One region of the Streptomyces flavovariabilis genome, then DNA from elsewhere that is predicted to be linked to it. Evidence: riboswitches for the same ligand, from Rfam matches in the RefSeq annotation. Region 1 holds a riboswitch; each other region holds the start of a gene.
What was found. A riboswitch is a leader RNA that binds a small molecule or an ion and turns the genes downstream of it on or off. The one in region 1 is predicted to bind cyclic di-AMP.
Positions count from the first base shown of each region.

Region 1 (9,448 bases):
GAAGGAGGCGTTCCAGAGGGTGCCGACGCCGCTTGCACTCCGTTGAATGCGCCCCGGCGGAGCCACCCGCGCCGTCCCGGGCGGCCCGAACACCCGCACGTCCTGTGAGGAGCCGGGCGGGAACGGCGGACGAACGGGACGGCGGCACAGACGCGGAGGAACGAAGAGACGGCCAAGAATCAAGGCACGCCAGCGACATGTCTCCGGTACGACTGCGACGCGAATGCGCCCCCGAAACGCGCCCCCATCACGCCCGACGCGCCGTCAAGTGCCATGGTCGGAGCCCTGATACCGTACGACCGGCTGGGTCGATTTTCGGCCAAATCGGCCTCACGCGGGCAGCCTCGAACACTCTCCGTACAGGCTGCGCACCCTGCCACCCGATCGCGCAGTCCGGGAGACGGAGCACGCCTCCCGGACCGTTCCGCCGCCCGCGGGGATGAAGGCGGCGGTATCCCCCAGCCCACTGGATCCAGTACAGCGGGCCGACCCACGCAATGACCATGGAACCGCTCCCGCAGTGGCCGGAGAAGAGCGCACGGACAGGCGCACGGCCACACAGCGGGAGCACGTCGCAACAGCCCGTATCTGAACCGCACTTCAGTACGGACCACAATCCCGCCAACCGGAACAATGCCCCTTAACGCTTGGGATGCGGCGAACTACGCTGGGTTTACGAATGCCGCATGGTTATGCCAGCGCGGCAGCCGTCTGTGTCGAGGGGTGGCGCATGTCCAGGGAGCAACGCGGGCCGAACGAAAAACTCGGCGCCGTTCTCGCCCTCGCGGGAATCAGCAACGCAGGCCTCGCGCGGCGCGTCAACGATCTTGGCGCTCAGCGAGGACTGACGCTTCGCTACGACAAGACGTCGGTGGCGCGCTGGGTGTCGAAGGGCATGGTGCCGCAGGGTGCGGCCCCGCACCTCATCGCCGCCGCCATCGGCCAGAAGCTCGGCCGCCCGGTGCCGCTCCACGAAATCGGCCTGGCGGACGCGGACCCCGCCCCCGAAGTCGGCCTCGCCTTCCCACGGGACGTCGGCCAGGCGGTGAGGTCCGCGACCGACCTGTACCGCCTCGACCTCGCAGGCCGCCGGGCCGGTTCCGGTGGCATCTGGCAGTCGCTGGCCGGATCGTTCGCGGTGAGCGCATACGCAACGCCCGCCTCACGATGGCTGATAACCCCGGCCGACAGTTCGGTCGCGCGTGACGTGGGCCCTGGCGAGGGCTCCGGCGCACCGCTCAAAGTCGGCCACAGCGATGTGCAGAAGCTGCGGGAGGCCGCCGAGGACGCGCGACGCTGGGACTCCAAGTACGGCGGTGGCGACTGGCGTTCGTCCATGGTCCCCGAGTGCTTAAGGGTGGAGGCCGCCCCTCTGCTGCTCGGTTCGTACTCCGACGAGGTCGGCCGGGCTCTCTTCGGCGCCTCCGCCGAACTCACCCGGCTCGCGGGCTGGATGGCCTTCGACACGGGCCAGCAGGAAGCGGCCCAGCGCTACTACATCCAGGCCCTGCGCCTGGCCCGGGCGGCGGCGGACGTCCCCCTCGGGGGCTACGTGCTGGCCACCATGTCCCTCCAGGCCACCTACCGCGGCTTCGGCGACGAGGGCGTGGACCTCGCCCAGGCCGCCCTCGAACGCAACCGCGGCCTGGCGACGGCCCGCACCATGAGCTTCTTCCGCCTCGTCGAGGCACGCGCGCACGCACGCGCCAACGACGCCCCGGCGGCCGGCGGCGCCCTGAAGGCGGCCGAGAGCTGGCTGGAGCGCGCCCGCCCCGGCGACAACGACCCGAGCTGGCTCGGTTTCTACTCCTACGACCGCTTCGCCGCCGACGCGGCCGAGTGCTACCGCGACCTCAAGGCGCCCCGCCAGGTCCGCCGCTTCACCGAGCAGGCCCTGTCGAAGCCGACGGAGGAGTTCGTCCGCTCGCACGGTCTGCGCCTGGTCGTCTCGGCCGTCGCCGAACTGGAGTCGGGCAACCTGGACGCGGCGTGCGAGCAGGGGGTGCGGGCGGTGGAGGTCGCCGGGCGGATCTCCTCGGCCCGAACCACCGAGTACGTGAAGGATCTCCTGCACCGGCTGGAGCCGTACGGCGACGAGCCACAGGTGGTGGAGCTCCGTGAGCGTGCACGGCCCCTGCTGATGACTCCGGCGTAGTCGGAGCAGGCATGCCGCCCGTCCCGCGTTTGAAGGCATTGTCAGTGGCGCAGTGCACTATCGAAGCGGGAGGTGGTGCGAGTGCGGATCACATACGACTGTGACGTGCTGGTGATCGGCGGCGGAATCGTCGGCCTGTCGACGGCGTACGCGATCACACGCGCAGCACCGGGCACACGTGTCACCGTCCTGGAGAAGGAACCGGGCCCGGCCCGCCACCAGACCGGCCGCAACAGCGGCGTCATCCACAGCGGCGTCTACTACCGCCCCGGCTCCCTCAAGGCGCGCTACGCGGTGCGGGGCGCGGCGGAGATGGTCAAGTTCTGCGCCGAGTACGGCATCCCGCACGCGGTCACCGGCAAGCTGATCGTCGCCACCGACCGCGCGGAGCTGCCTCGCCTGCACGCACTCGTGCAGCGCGGCCGGGAGAACGGCATCCCGGTGCGGGAACTGGGCGCCTCCCAGATCACCGAGTACGAACCGGAGGTACGGGGCCTGGCGGCGATACACGTCGGCACCACCGGCATCTGCAACTTCGTCGCGGTCGCCCGCCAGCTGGCCCACGGCTCGGGCGCGGAGATCCGCTACGGCACCCGGGTCGTGCGCGTCGACCGGCGCCCCGAGCGAGGGGTCGCGGTGCTCACGGCGGCGGGTGACGTCGTACGCGGGCGGGTCCTGGTGAACTGCGCGGGTCTGCAGTGCGACGAGATCGCCCGGCTCACCGGGGACGACCCGGACATGCGGATCGTGCCGTTCCGGGGCGAGTACTACGAGCTGGCCCGGCCGGAGCTGGTGCGCGGCCTGGTCTACCCCGTGCCCGATCCGGCCTTCCCGTTCCTCGGGGTGCATCTCACGCGGGGCATAGACGGAGGTGTCCATGTGGGACCCAACGCGGTGCCGGCGCTGGCCCGCGAGGGGTACGGGTGGGGCACGGTCCGCCCGCGCGAGCTGGGCTCGACCCTGGCCTGGCCGGGCTCCTGGCAGATCGCCCGCCGGCACTGGCGGTACGGGGCGGGTGAGCTGCGGCGGTCCCTGTCCAGGAGGGCGTTCACGGAGGCGGTGCGCCGGCTGCTGCCCGGAGTGTCCGAGGACGACCTGGTGCCCAGCGCGGCGGGAGTGCGTGCCCAGGCGGTTCTCCGCGACGGAACCCTGGTCGACGACTTCCTGATCCGCGAGGCCCCTCGCACGGTGCACGTCCTGAACGCACCGTCTCCTGCGGCCACGGCGTCCCTGCCGATCGGCCGCGAGGTGGCACGGAGAGCGTTGAGCGCGCTGTGAGGTCTTCAGGTGCTCGGAGACGTCGCGGAGGCCGGGGCGTTCCGCAACCCGGCGGAGCGGGGTGCCGCTGCGCCCACCCGTGCCGCCCTTAGCGGCACGCATGCCCGCAGCGACGGTCGCCGTACGACGCAAGGGGCCGTGTCGGGGGGTGTCCGCCCGCAGCTGGTTGGCGCGTCAACGGGCAGTCAGTCGGTATGACACTCCATCGCGCCGTTCCGAGGACGGACACCCCCCGGCGCGGCCCCGACCCCACCCACCGGCGGCAGGCGCAGGCACCGCAGCCGTAAAATCAGGGGCACTGTGTCTGACTCCGCGAACACCCCCGAAGACCCGCACCCGCACCCGCACACCCCCGGTGTCCCCGTCCGGCGCACCCGGGCCAAGGGAGAGCCGCGCTTCCCCGACGGGCCGAAGGCCGATCCCGCCGGGTCGCACTTCGAGCGGCGGATCCGGAGTTTCCAGCCGCGGCGCAGCCGGGTCACCGCCGGTCAGGCGGACGCGTTGCAGCGGCTGTGGCCCAAGTGGGGCCTCGACATCGACGGCAGCCGGACCCTCGACCTGCCCGAGCTGTTCGGCAACGACAACCCCGTCGTCCTGGAGATCGGCTTCGGCATGGGCGAGGCCACCGCCCAGATGGCCGCGGCCGACCCCGCCACGAACATCCTCGCTGTCGACGTCCACACCCCCGGCCAGGGCAACCTGCTCAATCTCGCCGACCACAACGGCCTGTCCCACGTCCGCGTCGGCAACGGCGACGCGATCATCCTCCTGCGCGAGATGCTCGCCCCGGACTCCCTGGGCGGCCTGCGCGTCTACTTCCCCGACCCCTGGCCGAAGAAGCGGCACCACAAGCGCAGGATCATCCAGCCCGACTTCCTCACCCTCGCCGCCACCCGCCTCAGGCCCGGCGCGATCCTCCACTGCGCCACCGACTGGGAGCCGTACGCCGAACAGATGCTCGATGTCCTCACGGCACACCCGGACTTCGAGAACACGCAGGCGGACGGCGGTTTCGCGCCGCGTCCCGACTTCCGTCCGCTGACCCGTTTCGAGGGCCAGGGACTGGACAAGGGACATGTCGTGAACGACCTCCTCTTCCGTCGCGTACAGCACGAGGACCAGCCCCCCGCCGGCGCCTGACCATCCCTGGCCTCTCGCGCCTGCGGACAGCGCCCATCCGTCGTTAGGGTCGAAGCCGTGGCCACCAGCCCCCCGCACCCGTCGTACCCCAGTGGTCCCGCCGAGGGCGTGCCCCTCACCGGCGGCCCGGGCACTGCCGGCTCCTTGCGGCACGCCCACTGGTGGCAGCGCGCCTGGGTCCGCTACGGCGCGCTGAGCACGCTCCTCGCGCTGTCCGGCCTCGTCATCCTGGCCCTGGTCCGCGAGGAGACCGGCACGGAAGGGTTCCTCGTCGGGCTGGGGCTGGCCGTCCTCCCGGTGCCCCTGCTGATAGCCGCGTTCCGCTGGCTGGACCGGGTCGAGCCCGGCCCCTGGCGGAATCTGCTGTTCTGCTTCGCCTGGGGCGCCTGCGCGGCGGCGCTGATAGCGATCGTCGCCAACAGCTTCGCGACGAGATGGATAGCGACGGCGACGGCGGACCCGTCCAGCGCGGACACCCTCGGCGCGACCGTGATAGCGCCGGTGGTCGAGGAGTCGGCGAAAGCCGCGGCTGTCCTCCTGGTCTTCCTCTTCCGGCGCCGGGACTTCACCGGCATCCTCGACGGCGTCGTCATAGCCGGCGTGACCGCCACCGGCTTCGCGTTCACGGAGAACATCCTCTACCTGGGCACCGCCTTCGGCACCGACCAGCTCACCGGCGGCACCGGCATCGCCTCCGTCACGGCGGCGACCTTCTTCGTGCGCATCGTCATGTCGCCGTTCGCGCACCCCCTGTTCACGGTCCTCACCGGCATCGGCTTCGGTATCTCCGCGCTCTCGGCGGACCGCCGGCACCTGCGCCGCGGCGCCTTCCCGCTGGCCGGGCTGCTCCTCGCGATGGGCATGCACGCGATGTGGAACGGCTCCTCGGCCTTCGGCGAGTACGGGTTCTTCGCCGTCTACGCGGCGTTCATGGTGCCCATCTTCGGGCTGCTGACGTGGCTGGTGATCTGGACCCGGCAGCGGGAGCTGAAGACCGTACGTGCGGAGCTGCCCGCCTACGCCGTGGCCGGCTGGCTGACCCCGGCGGAGCCGTACGCGCTCGGCTCGATGCGGGCCCGGCGGATCGCCCGCCAGTACGCCCGGCGTCACGCGGGCAGGGCGGCGGCCCGGGAGGTGGCGCGGTACGAGGCGTATGCGACGTCCCTGGCGTTCCTGCGGCACCGGGCCCGGCGGGACCGCGCCGGGGCGGATTTCGCCGAACGGGAGCGGGAACTGCTCGGCGAACTGTGGCGGCGCCGGGAAGCGGCCCGCCCCGCGCTGGACCACGCGGCGCGGATCACCGCCCCTCCGGTCCCGGTGGCGGCCCCGCCCTGGCCGGTGTACGGGGTGTACGGGTACGGCCCCCAGCCGGCGCCGTACCCCGCGTACAACCCGTACCGCTCCTGAAACCTGCCGTCCGGATCAGGCCGAGACCCGGGAGCGGGCCGAGACCCGGGATCAGGCCGAGGCCTGCGTGAGCCGCCCGATCTCGGCCTCCGAGAGCGTCAGCTCGCCGACGCCGGTCAGCGCGGGCAGCTGCTCCACCGTCCGCGCGGAAGCGATCGGCGCCGCCACGGTCGGCTGGGCGGCCAGCCACGCCAGAGCCACCGTGGCCACGGGTACGTCGTGCGCCCCGGCGATCTCGTCGAGGGCGGCGAGCACTCGCCGCCCTCGCTCGGTCTCCAGGTGCGTGGCCGCACTCCCCGCCCGCGCGCTCGCCACGGTCGTGCCGGGCCGGTACTTGCCCGTGAGGAAGCCGGACGCGAGCGCGAAGTACGGCACGGCGGCCAGACCGGTCCGCTCGGCGAGGTCCCGGAGCTCGCCCTCGTAGGTGTCGCGGGAGACCAGGTTGTAGTGCGGCTGGAGGGCGACGTACCGGGCGAGTCCCTCGCGTTCGGAGAACTCCAGGGACGCCCGCAGCCGCTCGGCGGAGATGTTGGAGGCGGCGATGTGCCGCACCTTCCCGGCCTTCACGAGACTGTCGAGCGCGCCGATGATCTCCTCGACGGGCACGTCGGGCTGGTCGAAGTGCGTGTAGTACAGGTCGATGTGGTCGGTGCCGAGGCGCCGCAGGGAGGCGTCGGCGGCGGCCTTGATGGTGTCGGCGGACAGGCCGCGGAACTCGGGGTGCTGGCTGACCTTCGTGGCGACGACGACGTCCGAGCGGTTGCCGCGGGCCTTGAGCCACGCTCCGAGGACGGTCTCGGATTCCCCGCCCCGGTTGCCCTCGCCCCAGGCCGAGTAGGAGTCGGCAGTGTCGATGAAGTTGCCGCCGGCGGCGGTGTAGGCGTCGAGGACGGCGAACGACTGGTCCTGGTCGGCGGTCCAGCCGAAGACGTTGCCGCCGAGGGCGAGCGGGAAGATCTCGAGGTCGGAGGAGCCGAGCTTGCGGAGAGAAGTCATGGCCACTGTCAACGCCCGTACCGGAGCGCCTCATTCCGCAGTTGACGCAAAGCTTCCGTAAGCCCGTCCCGTGGCACGCCGAAAGAACCGGCGGCCCTGACGTCGGGGGGTCGTCGTCAGGGTCGCCGGTGCTTCAACGGGCGTGTACCGCTTACGGGTTCAGTCCCTTGCCGCGCAGCCAGGCCATCGGGTCGATGCCGCTCGAGGATCCACCGGAGTGGACCTCGAGGTGAAGGTGCGCCCCGGTGACGTTGCCGGTGGCGCCCACGCGGCCGATGACGTCGCCGGTGCTGACCTTCTGGCCGACGCTGACGCCGATGGAGGACTGGTGCGCGTACCAGATCTCGGTGCCGTCATCGAGGGTGAGGACGGTCTTGTAGCCGTACGAGCCGTTCCAGCCCGCCTCGGTGATGGTGCCGCTGTGGACGGCCTTGATCGGCGTGCCCGTGGGGGCGGCGAAGTCGAGGCCGGTGTGGTAGCCGGAGGACCAGTAGGCGCCGGCCTGGCCGAAGCTGGAGCTGATGGTGTACGAGGAGGTCGGCAGCGTGAACTGCTTGGCGAGGGCGGCGAGCCGCTCGGCCTCGGCCTTCTTCCTGGCCTCCTCCTCCGCCTTCTTCTTGGCTTCGGCGGCCTTGGCCTTGGCTTCCCTCTCCGCCTTGGCGACGGCGTCCGCGGCTGCCTTCTCGGCGGCGGCCGCGGCGTCCTGGGCGGCCTTGGTCTCGATCTGGTCCTGCTGGTGCTCGACCTGGGCCATGATCCGGGCGCGCAGCGCCTCACCGGCGCCGGCTTCGGAGGTGCCCTGCTCGGTGTCCGCCGTGACGGTGCCGAGGCTGCTGAGCGGGGTGGCGGAACCTTCGGGGGTGTCGTCGTCCGAGATGAGGGAACCCACCGAGGGCAGGTCCGGGACGGAGATGGACACCGGGGGCTTGCCGGTCTGGGCACTGGCCATGCCGCCGGCACCCACGGCGGCTATGACGCCGACGCCCAGGACGGTGGAGCTGCGGGCGAGGCCTCCGCCGCGCTGCTTGGTGACGCGATGCCGGCCGCGGACGGGACGGATGGACTCCTCGGTGGGGTTCCACTCCTGGAACGGGCCCTCGTCGGTGTGCTGACCGCCGTAGCCGAAGGTGTCTGTGTCGCGCTTCGGCGCGAACGGGGCCGCGGGGGCAGGCCGGTTGGACGCCACGTGGGCGTGCTCCTTTCCTTCCTTCTCGCCTACCGGGTTAGCTGACGGGTTCGGAGCAGGAAGGTCTCCTACGCGCGTATACCGGCCGTGCTGCCACGGTGGTATACGCCCGATTCACCCCAAGTGGTGGTTCCCCGGTTCCCTTTCGGGATTCGGCACGTGCGCACGGAGCCGCCTTCTGTGACGGCTGGGACGACCGCGCTGCGTTATCGAACGTTAATAGACGCGCGAGGGGTATTCCAGCGATTCCACTTGATCATTAACCTTTTTCGTGCGGACTTACCTGCCATGACGGGGCTAAATCGGGCGAGTTGACCGCCACACAAGTAACTGACGAGTTTTGACGGTGCGTCAGTTGCGGTGCGGAACGGGGTGGTTCTCCGGCCCTCGGCCTTCAGTAGCGGGGACAGGATTTGAACCTGCGACCTCTGGGTTATGAGCCCAGCGAGCTACCGAGCTGCTCCACCCCGCGTCGTTGTGACTCCAGTGTACGCCATCCGCGGGGCACCTCGTGCACACCCTCCGCTCAGCCCGCCGGGGCGCCCGCGTGGGTCAGGGTCTCCCAGGCGGTGAACAGGTCGTCGGTGCCGGCGGGCCGGGCCCGTGCGGCCAGCTCGTGCGCGGCCGGGACGGGCCGGCCGCGCCGTTCCTCCAGGTGGTGGAGGGCGACCTCCAGATGGGGTCCGAGGTTCCGTTCGACGCGCCCGCCGCACAGCCACTCGGGTGCGCGTTCGCCCAGCTCGTGGCGGGCGTGCAGGGCGAGCGCGGCCGCCAGCCGGTCCTCGCTCCCGCCGTAGAGGTCGACGCCCTGGTGCCAGGCCGTCTCGGCGATGTGGGCGGTGGCGGCGAGCGAGGCGCCGACGTGCCGGAAGCTGCGACAGGTCTCCTGGGAGACGCCGTCGCGGTAGGTGGTCTGCCCGAACCAGTACGACGCCATGCGCTGCGGGCCGTCCACGCCGGAGCCGGGCACGGTGAGCGGCACGGGGCCGTCCTCCTCCAGGTAGAAGTAGGCGGGCACCCGCTCCCGGAAGCGTTCCAGGGCGTGGTCGAAGGCCCGGCGGTCCTCGAGGAACACGGCGACGGAGATGACCGCGTCGGTCGCCACGAGGTCCCAGGTGCCGGTGAAGTCCGGGTCGGACGAGGTGACTTGGGGAAGGTGGACGGTGCGCAGCATGTCCTCGAAGCCCCGCACCCGCGCGGCCGGCCAGCCCGCGCCGGGCGTGTGCCGCACGATCTCGGCGGCCCGGGCCCAGACCGACCCGGTCCAGCCGGCCTGCAACGCGGCC
Region 1 covers NZ_JNXD01000011.1:520,113-529,560, reverse strand. Annotated here, with positions in the region: gene IO24_RS0121885 (NsdA family TPR-like regulatory protein) at 731-2,155, shown strand; gene lhgO (L-2-hydroxyglutarate oxidase) at 2,228-3,433, shown strand; gene trmB (tRNA (guanosine(46)-N7)-methyltransferase TrmB) at 3,734-4,573, shown strand; gene IO24_RS0121870 (PrsW family intramembrane metalloprotease) at 4,631-5,980, shown strand; gene IO24_RS0121865 (aldo/keto reductase) at 6,032-6,976, opposite strand; gene IO24_RS0121860 (M23 family metallopeptidase) at 7,128-8,162, opposite strand; cyclic di-AMP (ydaO/yuaA leader) riboswitch at 8,174-8,330, opposite strand; tRNA gene IO24_RS0121855 (tRNA-Met) at 8,561-8,634, opposite strand; gene IO24_RS0121850 (alginate lyase family protein) at 8,689-9,448, opposite strand, start outside.

Region 2 (9,448 bases), on a different contig from region 1:
GGAGCCCCCGCGGCCCTTGATGATGTTGCCGCCTGGTCGCACCTGGTCGGGCTTGTTCGAATCTGTGAGGGCATGATGCTGGACATCTCCGAAGACGGTCGTACGTGGGTGCTCTCCGGCCCGGCCAGCAGCTACGCCGTCCATGTCACCGAACGGGGCGAGCTGCTGCACCTGCACTGGGGTCCCCGGATCGGCCTCGCCGACGCCGAGGCCCTCGCCGTCCGGCCGCTGCCGGACTACTGGCCCTTCGAGTCCCCGCTCGACGGACGCGAGGAGTACCCGGTCGAGGGCGGCCCCCGTTTCGTCCGCCCCGCCCTGTCCGTGCGCACGGCCGAGCGGCGCGGCACCGAGTGGATCTTCGAGGGGCACGACACCGAGGACGACGAGCTGCGGCTCCGGTTCCGCGACGGCGACCTGGCCGTCACGCTGCACTACCGGATGCGCCCCTCGACGGACGTCGTCGAGCGCTGGGTCACCCTGGACAACCGGGGTCCGGCCGTCGAGCTGCTGCGCGCCGACTCCGCGACCTGGACCCTGCCCGACCGTGACGCCTGGCGGCTGTCCCAGCTGCACGGCCGCTGGGGCGCCGAGTCCCGACTGACGCGCTCTGCCCTCACCCACGGCGAGAAGGTCATCGGCAGCCGCCGCGGCCACACCTCCCACCAGCACCTGCCGTGGGTCGCCCTGGACACCGACGCCACCGAGGAGCACGGCGAGGTCTACGGCTGCGCCCTCGGCTGGTCCGGGTCCTGGCGCATCGCCGTGGCCCAGCTCCCGGACGCGCGCGTGCAGATCACCGGCGGAGCCGGCTACGACGACTCGGGCCTGCTCACGCTGGGCACGGGGGAGTCGTACACGACCCCCCTCTTCGCCGGGCTCTGGAGCGACGGCGGCTTCGGCGGGGCGAGCCGCGCCTGGCACGCCTACCAGCGGGCGTACGTGATCCCGGACGCCGGGCAGGACCGGCCGGTGCTGTTCAACTCCTGGGAGGCCACCGAGTTCGACATCTCCGAGGAGCAGCAGCGGGCGCTCGCCGAGCGGGCCGCCGCCATGGGCGTGGAGCTGTTCGTGGTCGACGACGGCTGGTTCGGGGCGCGCATCAGCGACCGGGCCGGGCTCGGCGACTGGAGCCCCAACCCCGACCGCTTCCCGGGCGGGCTGAAGCCGCTCGCCGATCACGTGCACGGCCTCGGCATGCAGTTCGGGATCTGGGTCGAGCCCGAGATGGTGAACCCGGACAGCGACCTGTACCGCGCACACCCCGACTGGGTGCAGTACCAACCAGGACGAAAGCGGACGGAGTTCCGCAATCAGCTCGTACTGAACCTCGCCCGCGAGGATGTCCGGGAGTACCTGTGGGAGCAGCTCGACGGGCTCCTCGCCGGCGCGCCGATCGACTACGTCAAGTGGGACTTCAACCGCTGCTTCACCGACGCCGGCTGGCCGGACGACCCCTACCCGCAGCGGTTGTGGATCGACCACGTGCGCGGCCTGTACGCCCTGCTGGACCGGCTGCGGGCGGCCCATCCGGGCGTGGCCTTCGAGTCCTGCTCGGGCGGCGGCGGCCGGATCGATCTGGGTGTGCTGAGCCGCACGGACCAGGTGTGGACCTCCGACAACACCGACCCGCTCGACCGGCTCGCCATCCAGCACGGCTTCAGCCAGATCCATCCGGCCCGGGTCATGGCCGCCTGGGTCACCGACAGCCCGAACGCCATGCTCAACCACCGGGCCAGCTCCCTGAAGTTCCGGTTCGTCAGCGCCATGGCCGGGGTGCTCGGGGTCGGCGGCGACCTCACGAAGTGGACGCAGGGGGAGCTCGCCGAGGCGGGGGAGTGGGTGGCTCTCTACAAGGAGATCCGGCCCGTGGTGCAGCGCGGCGACCTGTACCGGCTGCGGCCCCCGGAGGGCGGACCGAGCGCCGTGCAGTACACCCTCGGCGACGAGACCGTCGTCCTCGCCTGGCTCCAGGCGCAGCGCTACGGCGAGCCCGTGCCGGCACTCCGGTTGCGCGCCCTCGACCCGACCGCATCGTACGAATGCCTCGAAACGGGCGAAGTTCACCGAGGGGCCGTGCTGCTTCATCACGGACTGCGGGTCGGCCTGAGCGGGGATCTGGACGCCGCGGTCGTCCGCCTTAAGCGGAAGTAGCCGTTCTGTCCGAATAAAGCGCTTCGGTCGCTAAGGGATAACGTGCCCCGATCGTAAAGGAGATGAGGTCGGGGTGCGTGACCATCGTCATATTCGTGACGATGCGTTGTCGCCATGCTCACGTAATTCCGGCATTGTGCAGGGCCATTGAGGAAAGCGGGAGATCGGTAATCCACGCTCGGTGACGGCGCAGGTGCCGGCGCGTCAAGAAAAACACCGTCACGGGCAACCGCAAGCTTGTCCCATTGCGTCTTGGTCGCTTACGTTCCACACCAATCCGGACGGACGCCTAATCCTGCCGCCGCCCGGAGCCCCACACACTGACCCGACGTACGGCAGGAGCGGGGGACCCACAGGTAAGACGCCTGTTCCGGTTCCCGGAACGGCTTGGGGTTAAGCCGCGCCCCGGCGCGGCCGGGCATCTCCAGCCCGCACCCGACAGCTCACCTCGCAGGCGACGGAGAGGAATTCGCCATGCCCGCGAAGGGTAAGCACCGCCGCCCCAAAACCCAGCGTTTCACCCGCTCCATCGCCGTCGCCGGAACCGGCGGGGCCGCCCTCGCCCTGCCGCTCATGGGGGCCGCCGGCGCCCACGCCGCCACCCCGCAGTCGGCTCCGGAGAAGGCCGCCCAGTCCGCTCCGGCGGCCGAGAAGAAGGCCGCCGAAAAGGCCACCGGTGCCCGCACGTACAGCGTGCGGGCCGGCGACTACCTCGCCAAGATCGCCGACGACCAGAACGTCAGCGGCGGCTGGAAGAAGCTCTACGCGGACAACCGTGACGCCGTCGGCTCCGACCCGTCGCTGATCCACCCGGGCCTCAAGCTGTCGATCGGCAAGAAGGCGGCGAGCGCGCCGAAGCCCTCGGCCCCGTCCGCGCCGAAGGCCTCGGCCCCGAAGCAGTCCGCCGCCGAGTCGGCCCCGAAGGCGGAGACCGCCGCGAAGCCGGCTGCCGCCGCCAAGCCGGCCGCCGAGAGCAACTCCAGTGGCTATGCCCTCCCGGTGGACGGTGCCACCGTCGGCACGCCTTACCGCATGTCCGGCAGCATGTGGTCCAGCGGTTACCACACCGGTGTCGACTTCGTCGTCCCGACCGGCACCTCCCTCAAGGCGGTCGGCGCGGGCACGGTCGTCTCCGCCGGCTGGGGCGGCGCCTACGGCAACCAGGTCGTCATCAAGCTCGACGACGGCCACTACGCCCAGTACGCCCACCTGTCCCAGCTCTCCGTCTCGGCCGGCCAGAGCGTGACCGCCGGGCAGCAGGTCGGCCTGTCGGGCGCGACCGGCAACGTGACCGGACCGCACCTGCACTTCGAGATCCGCACCACGCCGGACTACGGCTCGGACGTGGACCCGGTCGCCTTCCTGCGCTCGCACGGCGTCTCCGTCGGCTGACCGGCCGCACGACCGCCTGCCTGACACGCGACCGAAGGCCGGACCCCGATCCCCGGGTCCGGCCTTCGGTGTGTGCGTGCCGCTGACCGCCCCAAGGGATCGACAGGCGGCGGCAGTTGGGACAGAGTGACCCCGTCCGGAGTGCAAGCGCTTTCCCGAGCCTTCCCGGCGGATCCCGAGGAGTTGTGTCACCGTGCCGACCACCCGCAGAGCCTTCGGAGCCCTGGCCGCCGGGGCCGCCCTGGCGGCCCTCGCCCCCACGTCCGCCGCGCACGCCGCGCCCCGTCACCGCCGCCTCATCGCCCACGACGACTTCTGTCACGGCCTCGGGCAGTGGGTCACCGAACTCCAGGACGGCGGCACCGTCACCGCCTCCCGCGGCATCCTGGAGATCGACGTACCGAGCGGCGCGACCGTGTGGTTCAGGCGGCGGCTCGCAGGGCCGTACCTCCTCGAGTACACCGCCACTCCCGTCTCCGAGGGCGGGGTCAACGACCGGGTCTCGGACCTCAACAACTTCTGGAACGCGACCGACGTCCGCTCCCCGGGTGACCTCTTCGCGACGCCGCGTGGCGGCGCCCTCGACGAGTACGATCACCTCACGACGTACTACGCGGGCTACGGCGCCAACCACAACACCACGACCCGGCTGCGCCGTTACGTCGGCGAGCCCGGCGTCCGCCCGCTGGTCTTCGACTACACCGAGCCGTTGCTGGTCCCGGGCGAGCCGAACCGGGTCCGGATCGTCTCCGACGGCTCGACGGTCCAATGGTGGAACAACGGACGGCTCGTCTTCGACCACACCGATCCGCAGCCCTACACGAGCGGGCACTTCGCCTTCCGGACCGTCTGGAGCCATTTCCGGATCAGTGGATTCCGGGTCTGGCGGCTCACTCCGAAACATCCATGACAAGCGGTGTATTCCGGAGTTGGCGAACACTTTAGGAGTGGCTTATCTCACCGCCCGTCAACCCTTTCCTACGGTCGCGTAGGTCACATTCGAAGGTGAATCATGAGCTGTTGTGGCAGACGATTCGAAGAGTGACAGCAGAGCAGTGATCGGGTCGTACGTGGCGGTGGGGGACAGCTTCACCGAGGGCGTCGGTGATCCCGGCCCCGACGGGGCGTTCGTCGGCTGGGCCGACCGGTTCGCCGTGCTTCTCGCCGACCGCAGGCCCGAGGGCGACTTCCGGTACACCAATCTCGCCGTACGCGGAAGGCTCCTCGACCAGATCGTGGCGGACCAGGTTCCGCGGGCCGTCGACATGGCCCCGGACCTCGTCTCGTTCTGCGCGGGGGGCAACGACATCATCCGGCCCGGCACCGACCCGGACGAAGTGGCCGAGCGCTTCGAGCGGGCCCTGGCCCGGCTCACCGCCGTGTCCGGCACAGTCATGGTGACGACCGGGTTCGACACCCGTGGCGTGCCCGTGCTCAAGCACCTGCGCGGCAAGATCGCCACGTACAACGGACATGTCCGGGCCATCGCCGACCGGTACGGCTGCCCGGTGCTCGACCTGTGGTCCCTGCGCAGTGTGCGGGACCGCAGGGCCTGGGACGCCGACCGGCTGCACCTGTCGCCCGAGGGGCACACGCGCGTGGCGCTCCGCGCGGGCCAGGTCCTCGGCCTCGACGTGCCGGCCGACCCCGAGCAGGAGTGGCCTCCGCTGCCCCCGCGCGGCGCGCTCCACGTGCGGCGGGACAACGTCGCCTGGGCGCGCGAGTTCCTGGTGCCGTGGATCGGGCGCCGGCTGCGCGGGGAGTCGTCGGGCGACCATGTGACGGCCAAGGGGGCGCTGTCGCCGGACGACATCAGGATGCGGATCGCACCGGTGGCGTGAGAGCGGCTCCCGCGCCTGCGGGCCGTGCCGGACACCGGCACGGCCCGCAGGCGTCGCAGCCGTGGCCTCCAGGAGCCGTCGGAAACCCCCTAGGTGGCCAGCCGCTCTTCCTCCAGGCCCAGTTCACGGACGAGCGTTTCCTCCACCCACTCCTGGGCCCGCGCTCGCGGCACCGCCCCGGCGTAGGACGTCAGCTGGACGGCGAGGCCGTCGAGGAGGGCGGTGAGACGGAGGGCCGTGCCCTGTGGGTCCGGACAGCGGAACTCGCCGGCGGCCACGCCCTCCGCGATGACCTCGGCGAGGGCCGCCTTCCACTGCCGGTCGAGGTCCTGGGCCACCCCCCGCAGCGTGGGGTCGCGCAGCGCCGCCGCCCAGCCCTCGATCCACAGCCGCCAGCCCTTGGCCTGCCCGGTCGGGGCGTACCACCGTACGGCCGACCGCAGCCGGCGCAGCGCCGGTGCACGGCGGCCGAGCAGCTTGCGCAGATGCGCCAGGTCGCCCTCCGCCGCGTGCCGGAACGCGGCGGCGACCAACTGCTCCTTCGTCGAGAAGTGGTAGAGGACCAGCGCGTTGCTCACGCCCAGCGCGGAGGCCACGTCGGCGATTCTGACCGCCGCCACACCCCTCGCCTCGATCTGCTCGATGGCGGCCCGCAGCAGATCCCCGCGCCGCTCGGCCACACTCAACCGGACTCTCGTCACGCCGTCACCCTACCCACCCGCCTCCCACCCCCTGACGGGGCGTTTCAGCCTGTCCGGCACGGTCCGCGACGGCAGTCGGTGAGGCGGTGGGCGCCTCACCGGAACCAGCCGAACCGCTCCGCGATCAGCGGCAGCCGGTCCGCCGCGATCGCGTGGGCGGCGGCCCTCGGTGTCGTCCCGTCGGCCTGCGCGCGGGCCAGCATCCGCTCGACCAGGACCCGCATCGAGCGGCGGGTGTACGCGAACGCCTCCTCGGCGTCGGCGCCGATGTCCCCGAACAGCGTCCACCACCACCAGGCGTTCGTCCCGGAGTTGACCACGACGTCCGGCAGCACGGTCACCCCGCGCGCGGCCAGCAGCAGCTCCGCCTCCGGCCGTACGGGCATGTTGGCGGCCTCCACGACCCAGCGGGCGGTGATCCGCTCCTGGTTCCCGGCGTCGACCGCGTACGACACGGCGGCCGGCACCAGCACGTCCGCGTCGGCCGCCAGCCAGGCGTCGCCCGGCAGTTCGCGGTCGCCGGGGCGCAGCGCGCAGCGGTCCACCGTGCCGTGGGCGTCCCGCGCGGCGAGCAGCGCCTCGACGTCGAGCCCCGCCCGGTTGACGATCGTGCCCTTGAGATCGGCGACGGCCACGACCGTCAGCCCCGCGCGCGTGAGGAAGCGCGCGGTGGCTCCGCCCATGGTGCCCAGCCCCTGGAGGGCGACCCGCGTCCCGGCGTACGGCACACCGGCCCGGTCCAGTGCGGCCAGGGCCGCCTCGGCCACCCCGCAGCCGCCGACCAGCTCGTCCAGACCGATGCCGTCGACCTCGACCGCGAACGCGTCCCGGAGCCGCCGCCGGGCCTCGGCCTCGTCGTCCAGCAGCGGATACACGGCCTGGATCGAGGAGACCAGCCCCGCCTCGGCGGCGGCCCGGTCCACCAGGTCCTGGGTGAGCCCCAGGTCCTCGCCCGTCGTCCAGCAGCTCTCTATGTACGGCCGCATCGCGCGCAGGTAGCGCACCAGGAGCGGGTACGCCTCCGGGTCCCGGGGGTCGCAGTCGATGCCGCCCTTGGCGCCACCGAGCGGGACATAGCGGTTCGCCGGGTCGTAGTGCAGGGCCTCCTTCACGGTCATGCCGCGGGCCAGGCCGGTGACCTCGTCCAGCGTGCAGCCCGCGCGCATCCGCAGACCACCGCTGGCGACCCCGCGCACCAGTCGGTCGACGACCAGGAAGCCCTGCCGTCCCGTGAGGTGATCGGTCCAGGTCAGGGACAGCAGGGGGGTGGCCATACGGGCTCCTTCGCCGCCGGGATACTGAATCATCGGTCAGTATCCATCTCTGGTGGGGTCCCTGTACGCCAGTGTTGTCGGAGGGGCCGCCCATAATGGAAAGCCTGACCGACTCCACCTGGAGGTACCGTGGCCGGTTTCCGTACCCTGAGCTCCGGGCTCCGCGCGCTCCGGCCCGGGGCGTTCGGCGCGGACCCGAGCGGTGAGCGCATGGCGCGCATCCGCAGATCGCCCCACTTCAAGGACGGGGTCTTCCAGAACCCCGGCGGCCCCGCGCGGACCCGGCCCTCGGGGTCGGCCCTGGACTTCGCGAAGGTCTTCTTCGACAAGGACACCCGGCCCCGCCGCGCCCCGAAAAGCACCGTTCCGGTGCACGCCACCACCCTCGCCGACATCGCCCGGCCCCCGGCCACCGGGCTGCGGCTGACCTGGATGGGGCACTCCAGTGTCCTCGCCGAGATCGACGGCCGACGCGTGCTGTTCGACCCGGTGTGGGGCGAGCGCTGCTCCCCCTTCCCCTTCGCCGGGCCCAAGCGGCTGCATCCCGTGCCCCTGCCGCTGGCCGCCCTCGGCCCGGTCGACGTCGTGGTCATCTCGCATGACCACTACGACCACCTGGACATGCCCACCATCAAGGCGCTCGCGGGCACCGACACGCTGTTCGCCGTGCCCCTCGGAGTGGGCGCGCACCTGGAGCGCTGGGGCGTGTCCGCCGGCCGGCTGCGCGAGCTGGACTGGCACGAGACCACCGAGATCGGCGGGCTCAGCCTCACCGCCACCCCGGCCCGGCACTTCTGCGGCCGCGGGCTGCGCAACACCCAGCACACCCTGTGGGCCTCCTGGGTCGTCGCCGGTGCGGAGCACCGGATCTACCACAGTGGAGACACCGGCTACTTCGACGGCTTCAAGGAGATCGGCGCCGCGCACGGGCCGTTCGACGCCACGATGATTCAGATCGGCGCCTACTCCGACTTCTGGCCCGACATCCACATGACCCCCGAGGAGGGCATGCGCGCCCACCTCGACCTCCAGGGCGGCCCGGAGCACGGCCCGATGCTGCCGATCCACTGGGGCACCTTCAACCTGGCGACGCACCCGTGGGCGGAGCCGGGGGAGTGGACGCTGGCCGCAGCCGGCGCGGTCGGACAGGCAGTCGCCGTCCCGGTTCCGGGCCAGCCTTTCGAGCCCGCCGGAGACCTCCCTGCACGCCCCTGGTGGCGGGATGTGTCCCTGCCCCTGAACCGCGAGTGGCCCGTCCAGGAGAAATCCCCCGAGGTGTCCTGCGGCGACGTCGATCTCGTGGGCGATCGCTGACCTACGACGCGGCCGGTCGTCCGCGCCGCCGCACTGCGCCCCTCGACCCGGGCACGGGCGACGGTCCTGGGCGCACGCGCTCCACTACACCGTGGTGTGGGCAGAGTTGAGCAGACATCCGCTGGGCGGGATCCGCTGGGGTCGGGGGCCAGGGGTGGCGGTGGATTCGTGGGTGGCGGCCGAGCCGAACCAGGCATGTGACCTGCTGATCCGGAGGGGTTGACACAACGTCCGGGTACCGCGCCCCGGCTGGACAGATCACGTGTTGGCGCCGTCCCGGGTCATCGAGATGCTCAGGAGATCGCAGCAGACCGACGACGCAGGCCAGGAGACGAGTCCCACCCCACTGTCGCCGCGCCATCCCCCTGGCGGCCCGAGGCCAGGGCGCCCTGCCTGTGCCCGCTGAGACGGTCGCCGACCTGCTGTGCCCCGAAGCCGTGGCCGGCAGGTGAGAAGGAGACCCGACCGTTGATCGATCTGCGCCGTCGCCGGGCTGGGCCCGATCCGATCGAGTCCTCGACCGGTGGCGCGGCGACCGACTTCTCAAGCCCGTAGAAAAGGAACACCATGTCGCTCCTGAAGACCATCGACACCGACCCCTCCTTCGCTCCGCAGGAGTCCGGGCCGCTCCCGGAACGCCTGATCTCCGGCAACCCGACTCACAAGACCTGGGCCCAGGACGTGGCCCGCGGGGAGACGATCAATACGGGCATCTGGGAAGCGACCCCCGGCGAGACCCGCTCGATCAAGGGCGAACTCTTCGAGTTCTGCCACA
Region 2 covers NZ_JNXD01000006.1:153,628-163,075, forward strand. Annotated here, with positions in the region: gene IO24_RS0112900 (alpha-galactosidase) at 76-2,151, shown strand; cyclic di-AMP (ydaO/yuaA leader) riboswitch at 2,467-2,621, shown strand; gene IO24_RS0112905 (M23 family metallopeptidase) at 2,626-3,543, shown strand; gene IO24_RS0112910 (DUF6250 domain-containing protein) at 3,737-4,453, shown strand; gene IO24_RS0112915 (SGNH/GDSL hydrolase family protein) at 4,599-5,384, shown strand; gene IO24_RS0112920 (TetR/AcrR family transcriptional regulator) at 5,474-6,085, opposite strand; gene IO24_RS0112925 (Glu/Leu/Phe/Val dehydrogenase dimerization domain-containing protein) at 6,181-7,359, opposite strand; gene IO24_RS0112930 (MBL fold metallo-hydrolase) at 7,489-8,673, shown strand; gene IO24_RS0112935 (cupin domain-containing protein) at 9,241-9,448, shown strand, end outside.
Region 2: another riboswitch for cyclic di-AMP. It lies ahead of IO24_RS0112905 (M23 family metallopeptidase); the one in region 1 lies ahead of IO24_RS0121860 (M23 family metallopeptidase).

Region 3 (9,448 bases), on a different contig from region 1:
GGCCCTCGCGGTCCTCGTCGGGACAACGCTGCTCGCCGGGCCGTATCTCGTCCGCATGACGCAGGACCTCTCCGAGGAGCGCCTGATGCGCATCCGTGCCCAGGAGCGCGCGGAGGTCGCCGCCCATGTGCACGACTCGGTGCTGCACACCCTCACGCTGATCCAGCGCAACGCGGAGAACGCGAGCGAGGTCCGCCGCCTGGCCCGCGCCCAGGAGCGCGACCTGCGCACCTGGCTCTACAAGCCCGAGGGCACCGGCAAGGACGAGGCCGACGAACCCGCCACCCTCGCCGACGCCGTCCGGCGCAACGCGGCCGAGGTGGAGGACAAGCACGGTGTGCCCATCGAGGTCGTGGTCGTGGGGGACTGCCCGCTCGACGAGGGGATCGCCGCACAGATGCAGGCCGCGCGCGAAGCAATGGTGAACGCCGCCAAGTACGGTGGCGAGGGCGGCGCCGTACAGGTCTTCGCCGAGGTCGAGGGGAAGACGGTCTTCGTGTCCGTCCGGGACCGCGGCCCCGGCTTCGACCTCGACTCGATACCCGCCGACCGGATGGGTGTCAGGGAATCGATCATCGGCCGTATGGAACGCAACGGCGGCACGGCGCGGCTGCGCGCGGTGCCGGACGGCGGCACGGAGGTCGAGCTGGAGATGGAGAGGGCGGAGAAGACGTCATGAGCGACCCGACCGAGGCGAACGGTACGACGGGACCGGCGGAGGCGGCCGGGCCCGCGGCGTCGGGCGGTGGCCCCGGGCGTCATGCGCGTGTGGTCCTCGTGGACGACCACCGCATGTTCCGTACGGGGGTCCAGGCCGAGATCGGGCAGACCGAGCAGACCGGTGTGGAGGTCGTCGGCGAGGCCGCGGACGTCGACCAGGCGGTCACGGTCATCACCGCGACCCGGCCCGAGGTGGTCCTCCTCGACGTGCACCTGCCGGGTGGGGGCGGCGTCGAAGTGCTGCGGCGCTGCGCCCCGTTGATGGGCGACACCGAGCAGCCGGTCCGCTTCCTCGCGCTGTCCGTGTCGGACGCGGCGGAGGACGTGATCGGCGTGATCCGCGGCGGGGCCCGCGGATACGTCACCAAGACCATCACCGGCACCGACCTGGTGGACTCGATCTTCCGCGTCCAGGAGGGCGACGCGGTGTTCTCCCCGCGGCTGGCCGGGTTCGTCCTGGACGCCTTCGCCTCCACGGACGCGCCGCCGGTCGACGAGGACCTGGACCGCCTGACCCAGCGCGAGCGTGAGGTGCTGCGGCTCATCGCGCGGGGCTACGCGTACAAGGAGATCGCCAAGCAGCTGTACATCTCCGTGAAGACGGTCGAGTCGCATGTCTCGGCGGTTCTGCGCAAGCTCCAGCTCTCCAACCGGCACGAACTGACGCGGTGGGCGACGGCTCGCCGGCTGGTCTGACGGCGGCGCTCACACCACCCGCGTCGCCCCCGCGTACGGCATCTCGTCGAGCGGGGCGACGCGTACCGGCGCCGAGGAGTTCGGCGCGTGGATCATCCGGCCGTTGCCCACGTAGATGCCGACATGGCTGATGCCGGCGTAGAAGAAGACCAGGTCGCCGGGGAGGAGTTCGGAGCGGGAGACGCGGCGGCCCGCGGCGATCTGGGAGTACGTCGTGCGGGGCAGGGAGACGCCGGCGGCGCGGTACGCGGCCTGGACGAGGCCCGAGCAGTCGAAGGCGTTCGGGCCGGTGGCGCCCCAGACGTAGGGACTGCCGAGCTTCTGGTACGCGTAGGCGACGGCGGCGGACGCACGGGAGCTGGGCGCCTGGGACGGGGCGGCGCCGGGGGCCGTCAGGGTGTCCCGCGGGCCCGTCGAGCGGGTGGCGCGGTCCGGTGACACGCCGGGCCGGGAACGTTCCTGCGGGTCCAGCCGGGACAGCAGCTGCCGGGCGGAGCCCAGCTTGCCGGTGATGGTCTTCTTGTGCTGCTTCAGCTCCGTCCGGCGTGACTTCAGGGAGGTCAGCTCGATGTGGGCGGCCCCGCGCAGCTGCTCGATCTCCCGGAGCTGCTCGCGTACGCCCGCGACGGTGGCGTTCTGCCGGTTGCCGGCCCGCTCGACGAACTCGGCGTTCTCCAGGTAGCGGTCGGGATCGTCGGACAGGGCGAGCTGCATCGCGGGGTCGAGGCCGCCGGCGCGGTACTGGGCGGCGGCGACCGAACCCAGGGCGTCACGGGCGGAGTTGAGCCGCTCTTCCTTGCGTGCCGCCTGGTCCTGGAGGTCCTTCAGCCGCTGCCCGGCCGCTTCGGCCTTCTCCTTCGCGCCGTTGTACTTCTCGGTGGCGGCCTCAGCCTCCTGGTACAGCTTGTCCACCTTGGCCTTGACCTGGCCGGGGGTGAGCTGTGGTTCGGCGTGTCCGGTTCCGTCGAAGCCCGTCGCCGTCGCCGCGCCCGCGAGGGCGATCGTGGCGGCCGTACGGGCCTTGCCGCCACCCGTCGAGCGCTGTCGGGGCTTGCGGTGCGCTGCCACCTGGAGGCCACGTCCTTTCCTCGACCGCCGACCGGTGCGTGCGGCCGCCGGGGGAGCGGACGGGCGGCCTGCGCGTCCGGCGACGGCCCGCACCGGGGGGAGCGGATCGCCGCCGGACTTTTCGGCGGTGGTGTCCGACTGCCGCCCCTGGCCCGGGCGGCGGTGGGGAGCCGGGCACCTGGTGGAGGACGCTAAACCTCGCCGTGGCGGGCCGGTGGCAGGTGTGCGGAAGTGTCTGGAGAGGACCGGCGGTGACCGTATGCGACCGTGGTCCCGCACCGGCGCCGTCGACTTCACTCAGCGTGATGACCGATGCGCCGAACCCTGGGCGAGTGACCGTGATCGGGTGCTATGGGGCGCATATATGCATCACCGGGCCGGTGTCGGGTGGCCTCGGAGCCGCTGATTAGGCTCCGGCCTCATGGACGTACTCATCCACCTCTTCGTCGGCCTTCACATCATCGGCATCGCCGCGCTCCTGGGCGGCTTCCTCACCCAGATGAAGGCGATGGGCGAGGGTACCGCCCGCTACACCCCCGCGATGCTGCACGGCGCGCTCACGATGCTGGTCACCGGCGTGATCCTGATCGGTCTCAACCAGGCCGGCGACCAGTCGGTGAACAACATCAAGATCGGGGTGAAGCTGGCGCTGCTGATCGTGATCCTCGGCCTGGTCTATGTGAAACGGGACGACGAGAAGGTGGACAAGGGCCTCTTCGGCCTGGTCGGTCTGCTGACCACGGCGAACATCTTCATCGCCGTGCTCTGGACCTGACCCGGGGGCGCCCGGCGCCGGCCCGGGCCGAGGCGAGGGCCCAGGCGGTGCACCCGAGCCAGGCGGCCACCGCGATCCACAGCAGCGCCTGCCCGGCGACGTCGAGCCAGCGGGCGTCCAGGGCGTCGGCCACCGCCAGGGCGGCCGCGGCCGTCACGGCCGCGGCGAACACGGTCGCCCAGCGCCGCACGTCGTAGTGGTGCCGGGGCCAGAAGAGCTCGGCGAGGAGCAGGGCGACGCAGGCGATCAGCGCGAGCACGAGCAGCGTGACGGTGGTCGTGCGCAGGGCGCCGGTGTTCTCCTCGTTCCACAGATACAGGCGTGCGCTGTCGGCGCTGAGGAGTTTCGCCCCGGCCAGTGACGAGACGGCGAGGGCGCCGGCCGCGAGCCAGTGGTCGCCGCGGCCCTCCTCCACCTGCCGGGGCTGGAAGCGGAACAGGGCGAAGCCGTAGAGCGCGAGGCCCAGCCAGAACAGCACCAGGGCCGCGTGGGCGAGCCAGGCCGCCGCCTCGGCCGCGGCGAGCGTGGCGCCGAGCACGGCGAGCCCCTGGGTGGCCACACAGCGCAGGAACACCGTTCCGCGCCGCCCCCTGTCCTCCACGGTGAGCAGCACCGCCCAGAGCAGCAGGGCGAGAGCCAGCAGCGCCCCGGCGAGGGAGTGCCGGCCGGCCGCGGAGAAGCCGGTGCCGAGGACGGCGGCCGCCGCCACGGTGGTGAGCGCGGCCGGCGTCTCCGCCCGCCATCCGCCGGGCGCCCGCCGGGCGAGGCCCGCGGCCGCCGCCGGCCAGGCCGCGCAGGCCGGGACGAGAGCGATGCGGGAGAGGACCTCGTGGCCCGCCGAGTCGAGACCGACCGACACGATGCCGGTCGCCAGCGCATAGGTCGCCCACCAGGCGGCAAACGGAGAGGGACCGGACATAGCGCCGATGCTAGAGAGCGCCGCACGCGTTACGAGAGGGGCACGCGCGCGTGCCCCTCAAAATCGCAACGAGACCGCTCAGGCCGGGCGTACCACGCTGTGGATCGCCGACTCGCCGTCGTAGTAGATCGACTCCTCGCGCACATACGTGCCGGGCTTCGGGGCGTGGATCATCATGCCGTTGCCGATGTAGACCCCGACGTGGGTGACATCGTCGTAGAAGAAGACCAGGTCACCGGGCTGGGCCTGGGAGAGCGGGACCGTGGTGCCCGCGTTCACCTGGTCGTAGGTCGTGCGCGGCAGGGTGACGCCCGCGGCCTTCCAGGCGGCCTGGGTGAGGCCCGAGCAGTCGTAGGAGCCGGGGCCGACGGCGCCCCACACGTACGGCTTGCCGATCTGGGCGCGGGCGAAGGCGAGCGCCTTCTCGGCCTTGGTGGCGTACGAGGAGTCGGCCGGGGGCGTCGAGGAGGACGAGCCGGTGCCGGACGACCCCGACGACGATGATCCGCTGTCCTGCTGCCGGGCGGCCTCGTCCTGCGCCCGCTGCTGCGCGGCCTGCTGCCGGGCCAGCTCGTCGGCCTTGCGGGCGGCCTCCTCCCGCTTCTCCTTCTCGATCGCCGCGAGCCGGGCCTTCTCCTCGGCGGTCAGCTTCGACATCAGCTCGCGCGCGTCGGCGAGCTTGCGCTGGACGGTGGCCTTCGCCGTCTTCAGGTCGCCCTGCGAGTCGGTGAGCGTCTCGAGGCTCTCGGTGGCCTCCTGGCGCTTCTCCATCGTCTCGGACTGCTGCGTGACGTAGTCGTCGACCGCGACCTTCTGACGGCCCGTCATCCGGTCCATCAACTGGGTCTGGTCGAAGTAGTCCTGCGGGGTGTCGGCGAGCAGGAACGTCGCCGTGTCCGGGGCGGCGACGCCGGTGCGGTACTGGGCGGAGGCGAAGGAACCCAGCTGCTCGCGCGCCTCGTTGAGCTTCTGGGTGCGCTGGGCGACGTCGTCGAGGAGGGCGTCGGCGCGCTTGCGCTGCTTCGCGGTCTTCTCCTTGGCCGCGTTGTACTTGTCGGTCGCCGACTCGGCCTGGCGGTACAGGTCGTCGACCTTCTTCTCGACTTCCTCCAGGCTGGGCTTGTCGTCGGCCTCGGGGGCGGCGTTGGCCGACTGGGACAGCAGGGCCACGGACGTGAGGGCCGCCGTTGCGAGGGCGGGGGTCCGTATGCCTGCCACGCGCGTACCCGTAGGACGCGACTTGCGGTGCGACGCCAAGGGAGGCGACTCCTTCCATGTTCCGCCTACCGGGTTAGCTGTCGGGTTCGGGCGGGTGGTTCGGAAGGTTTGCCCTACGGCCTTCTCCGCGCAGGGAGTCGGGCCGATTCACCCCAGGTTCACGGTTGGGTCCCCGGCTCCGGCTGCCGCTGCGGCACGCCGGACTCGGCGGAGGCCGCGCGGCCCGGCGACGTTCGCCGGTGGGGGTCATGCGGCCTGGTCGCACCGTAGCCAATTCGTGTGGCCTCTGTGAAGGTTGATGGGTGATATGCCCGATACATTTTCGTGACCTTGCTCATGAGCATTGCAGAGGGTGAACAATCGAGGGGGGTTGGTCCTGGAAGATGCATGAATGCGGGGGCTGTAGCAGGGCGTGATCAGGTGGTCATGGACGGCGACAATGCGCCGCCCGGCGGGCGGCGTGATCCCTGGCGCGGGGCGATGTTCTCAGGGCGGCGGCGGGCTGTCAGTGGGGCGCCCTAGACTCGGAGAGCGATGAGCAGCCTCTTTGACGACAGCTTCCTGGCGAACCTCCAGGCCCAGCGGGGCCCCGCGGACGAGCCCCCGCCGCCACCCGAGGACGAGCACGTACCGGAGCCGATTCCGGACGATCTGTTCGGCGGGAAGTTCGACGCGCCCCCGGACCGGGACGCCTACTACCGGGACGGCGCCCCGCGCCCGGTGGTGGACACCGCCGCCCTCCTGCAGGGGCTGAACGACAACCAGCGCGCCGCCGTCGTCCACTCCGGCTCCCCGCTGCTCATCGTGGCCGGCGCCGGCTCCGGCAAGACCCGGGTGCTCACGCACCGCATCGCCCACCTCCTCGCCGAGCGGGACGTGCACCCGGGCCAGATCCTCGCGATCACCTTCACCAACAAGGCCGCCGGCGAGATGAAGGAGCGCGTCGAGCAGCTCGTGGGCCCGCGCGCCAACGCCATGTGGGTCATGACGTTCCACAGTGCGTGCGTGCGCATCCTCCGCCGGGAGAGCAAGAAGCTCGGCTTCACGTCCTCCTTCTCGATCTACGACGCCGCCGACTCCAAGCGCCTGATGGCCCTGGTCTGCCGCGACCTGGACCTCGACCCCAAGCGCTTCCCGCCGAAGTCCTTCAGCGCCAAGATCAGCAACCTGAAGAACGAGCTGATCGACGAGGAGGACTTCGCCGCCCAGGCCGCCGACGGTTTCGAGAAGACCCTCGCCCAGGCCTACGCGATGTACCAGTCACGGCTGCGCGAGGCGAACGCCCTCGACTTCGACGACCTGATCATGACGACGGTCAATCTCCTGCGCGCCTTCCCGGACGTCGCAGAGCACTACCGCCGCCGCTTCCGGCACGTCCTCGTGGACGAGTACCAGGACACCAACCACGCCCAGTACGCCCTCGTGCGGGAACTCGTCGGCACCTTCGAGCATCCCGTCGACGTACCGCCCGAGGCCGAGGTCCCGCCCGCCGAGCTGTGCGTGGTGGGTGACGCCGACCAGTCGATCTACGCCTTCCGTGGCGCGACGATCCGCAACATCCTCCAGTTCGAGGAGGACTACCCGGACGCGACGACGATCCTGCTCGAGCAGAACTACCGCTCCACCCAGACGATCCTCAGCGCGGCCAACGCGGTCATCGAGCGCAACGAGTCCCGCCGCCCCAAGAACCTGTGGACCAACGCGGGCGCGGGCGCCACGATCACCGGCTACGTCGCCGACACCGAGCACGACGAGGCGCAGTTCGTCGCCGACGAGATAGACCGCCTCACGGACGCGGGCGAGGCCAAGGCCGGCGACGTCGCCGTCTTCTACCGCACCAACGCCCAGTCCCGTGTCTTCGAAGAAATCTTCATCCGCGTCGGCCTGCCCTACAAGGTCGTCGGCGGTGTCCGCTTCTACGAGCGCAAGGAGGTCCGGGACGTCCTGGCCTACCTGCGCGTGCTGGCCAACCCGGAGGACTCGGTGCCGCTGCGCCGGATCCTCAACGTCCCCAAGCGGGGCATCGGCGACCGCGCCGAGGCGATGATCGACGCCCTGTCCCAGCGGGAGAAGATCAGCTTCCCGCAGGCGCTCAAGCGCGTCGACGAGGCGTACGGCATGGCCGCGCGCTCCACCAACGCCGTCAAGCGGTTCAACACGCTGATGGAGGACCTCCGCACCATCGTCGAGTCCGGCGCCGGACCGGCCACGGTGCTGGAGGCCGTCCTGGAGCGCACCGGGTACCTCGCCGAGCTGCAGGCCTCCACCGACCCGCAGGATGAGACCCGGATCGAGAACCTCCAGGAACTCGCCGCCGTCGCCATGGAGTTCGAGCAGGAGCGCGGCGAGGGGGAGCAGAGCACCCTGTCCGAGTTCCTCGAACAGGTCGCGCTGGTCGCCGACTCCGACCAGATCCCCGACGAGGAGGACGGCGACGGCGTCATCACGCTGATGACCCTGCACACCGCCAAGGGCCTGGAGTTCCCCGTCGTCTTCCTCACCGGCATGGAGGACGGCGTCTTCCCGCACATGCGCGCCCTCGGGCAGGCCAAGGAGCTGGAGGAGGAGCGGCGCCTGGCCTACGTCGGCATCACGCGCGCACGGGAGCGGCTGTATCTGACGCGGTCCACGCTGCGCAGCGCCTGGGGCCAGCCGTCGTACAACCCGCCCTCCCGGTTCCTGGAGGAGATCCCGCCGACCCACCTGGAGTGGAAGCGGACGGGAGCGACCTCGCCCGCGTCCTCCGGGCCGGTCTCGGCGGTGGCGGCCTCGCTGTCCTCGTCCCGCTCACGCTCGTCGGCGTCGGGAGCCTCCGGTTTCGCCACGCGCCGCTCCTCCGAGAAGCCGGTGGTGTCCCTGGCCGTCGGGGACCGGGTCACGCACGACCAGTTCGGGCTCGGGACCGTCGTCGCGGTCAAGGGGACGGGCGGGAACGCCGAGGCGACGATCGACTTCGGCGAGACCAAGCCGAAGCGGCTGCTGCTGCGGTACGCGCCGGTGGAGAAGCTGTAGTTCTGTGAGGTGAGCCCCGGACGGCACGGGAAGGAAGACCGGTCGCCGGTTGAGGCTTACGGAGGTGACAACGCCCGAGGCCATACGCGACGCTCGTCGACATGGAGATCAGAACGGGTACGCGGGGCGATGTGGAACAGATCGCGGCGCTTCACGCGGAGAGTTGGCGTACGGCGTATGCGGGGATCATGCCGAGTAGTTTCTTGAGCGGCCCCCTGCTCGAGGACCGGCTGGCGCTATGGCACGGACGAATTCTGGAGCCGCAGCCGGCTGCAGGACTGTTCGTGGCCGTGAGCGGAGGCGAGATGGACGGTTTCGCGTACCTCGTTCCGCGCCCCGACGGCCGCATCCTTCTCGACAACTTGCATGCCCGGCCAGGCCGTACGGGTTCCGGCATCGGCGGCCGACTGCTCCGGCACGCTCTCGCGTGGGCTGCCGCCGAGCATCCCGGGCGGGATGTCTGTCTGGAGGTACTGCGCGCCAACACACACGCCATTGCCTTCTACGAGCGACACGGCGCTCTGCGTACCGACGAGCGCGTCTGCCTGTTCGAGCAGGGCTTTGCACTGCCCGAGTTCGAGTACACCTGGGCGGCCGGGTCCGTGCCTATGGCTTCGGGCCCGTTGTCACAGTAATCGCGTCCCACATCAGGAGCGATGGGCGTTACGCCGGGTCGACGCCGTGGCTGCGCAGCCACGGGAGCGGGTCGATCGCCGATCCGCCGGCCGGGCGCACCTCGAAGTGCAGGTGCGGGCCGGTGGAGTTGCCGGAGTTGCCGGAGCGGGCGATGGGATCGCCGGCCTTCACGGTCGTACCGGAGGGGACCGTGTAGGTGGAGAGATGGCAGTACCACGTCTCCGTGCCGTCCTTCGCGGTCACGATCATCATGTTGCCGTACGCGCTGTTCCACTGCGTGCGCACGGTGCCGTCGGTCGCGGCCATCACGGTCGTGCCGTACGAGACGGGGAAGTCGATGCCTGTGTGCAGGGACATCCAGTTGATGCCGGACTGGCCGTAGTAGGCGCTGAGTCCGTGCCGCG
Region 3 covers NZ_JNXD01000002.1:444,932-454,379, reverse strand. Annotated here, with positions in the region: gene IO24_RS0107065 (ATP-binding protein) at 1-679, shown strand, start outside; gene IO24_RS0107060 (LuxR C-terminal-related transcriptional regulator) at 676-1,416, shown strand; gene IO24_RS0107055 (C40 family peptidase) at 1,426-2,484, opposite strand; gene IO24_RS0107050 (membrane protein) at 2,906-3,259, shown strand; gene IO24_RS0107045 (SLAC1 family transporter) at 3,237-4,178, opposite strand; gene IO24_RS0107040 (C40 family peptidase) at 4,257-5,435, opposite strand; cyclic di-AMP (ydaO/yuaA leader) riboswitch at 5,444-5,616, opposite strand; gene pcrA (DNA helicase PcrA) at 5,931-8,408, shown strand; gene IO24_RS0107030 (GNAT family N-acetyltransferase) at 8,510-9,043, shown strand; gene IO24_RS0107025 (M23 family metallopeptidase) at 9,072-9,448, opposite strand, start outside.
Region 3: another riboswitch for cyclic di-AMP. It lies ahead of IO24_RS0107040 (C40 family peptidase); the one in region 1 lies ahead of IO24_RS0121860 (M23 family metallopeptidase).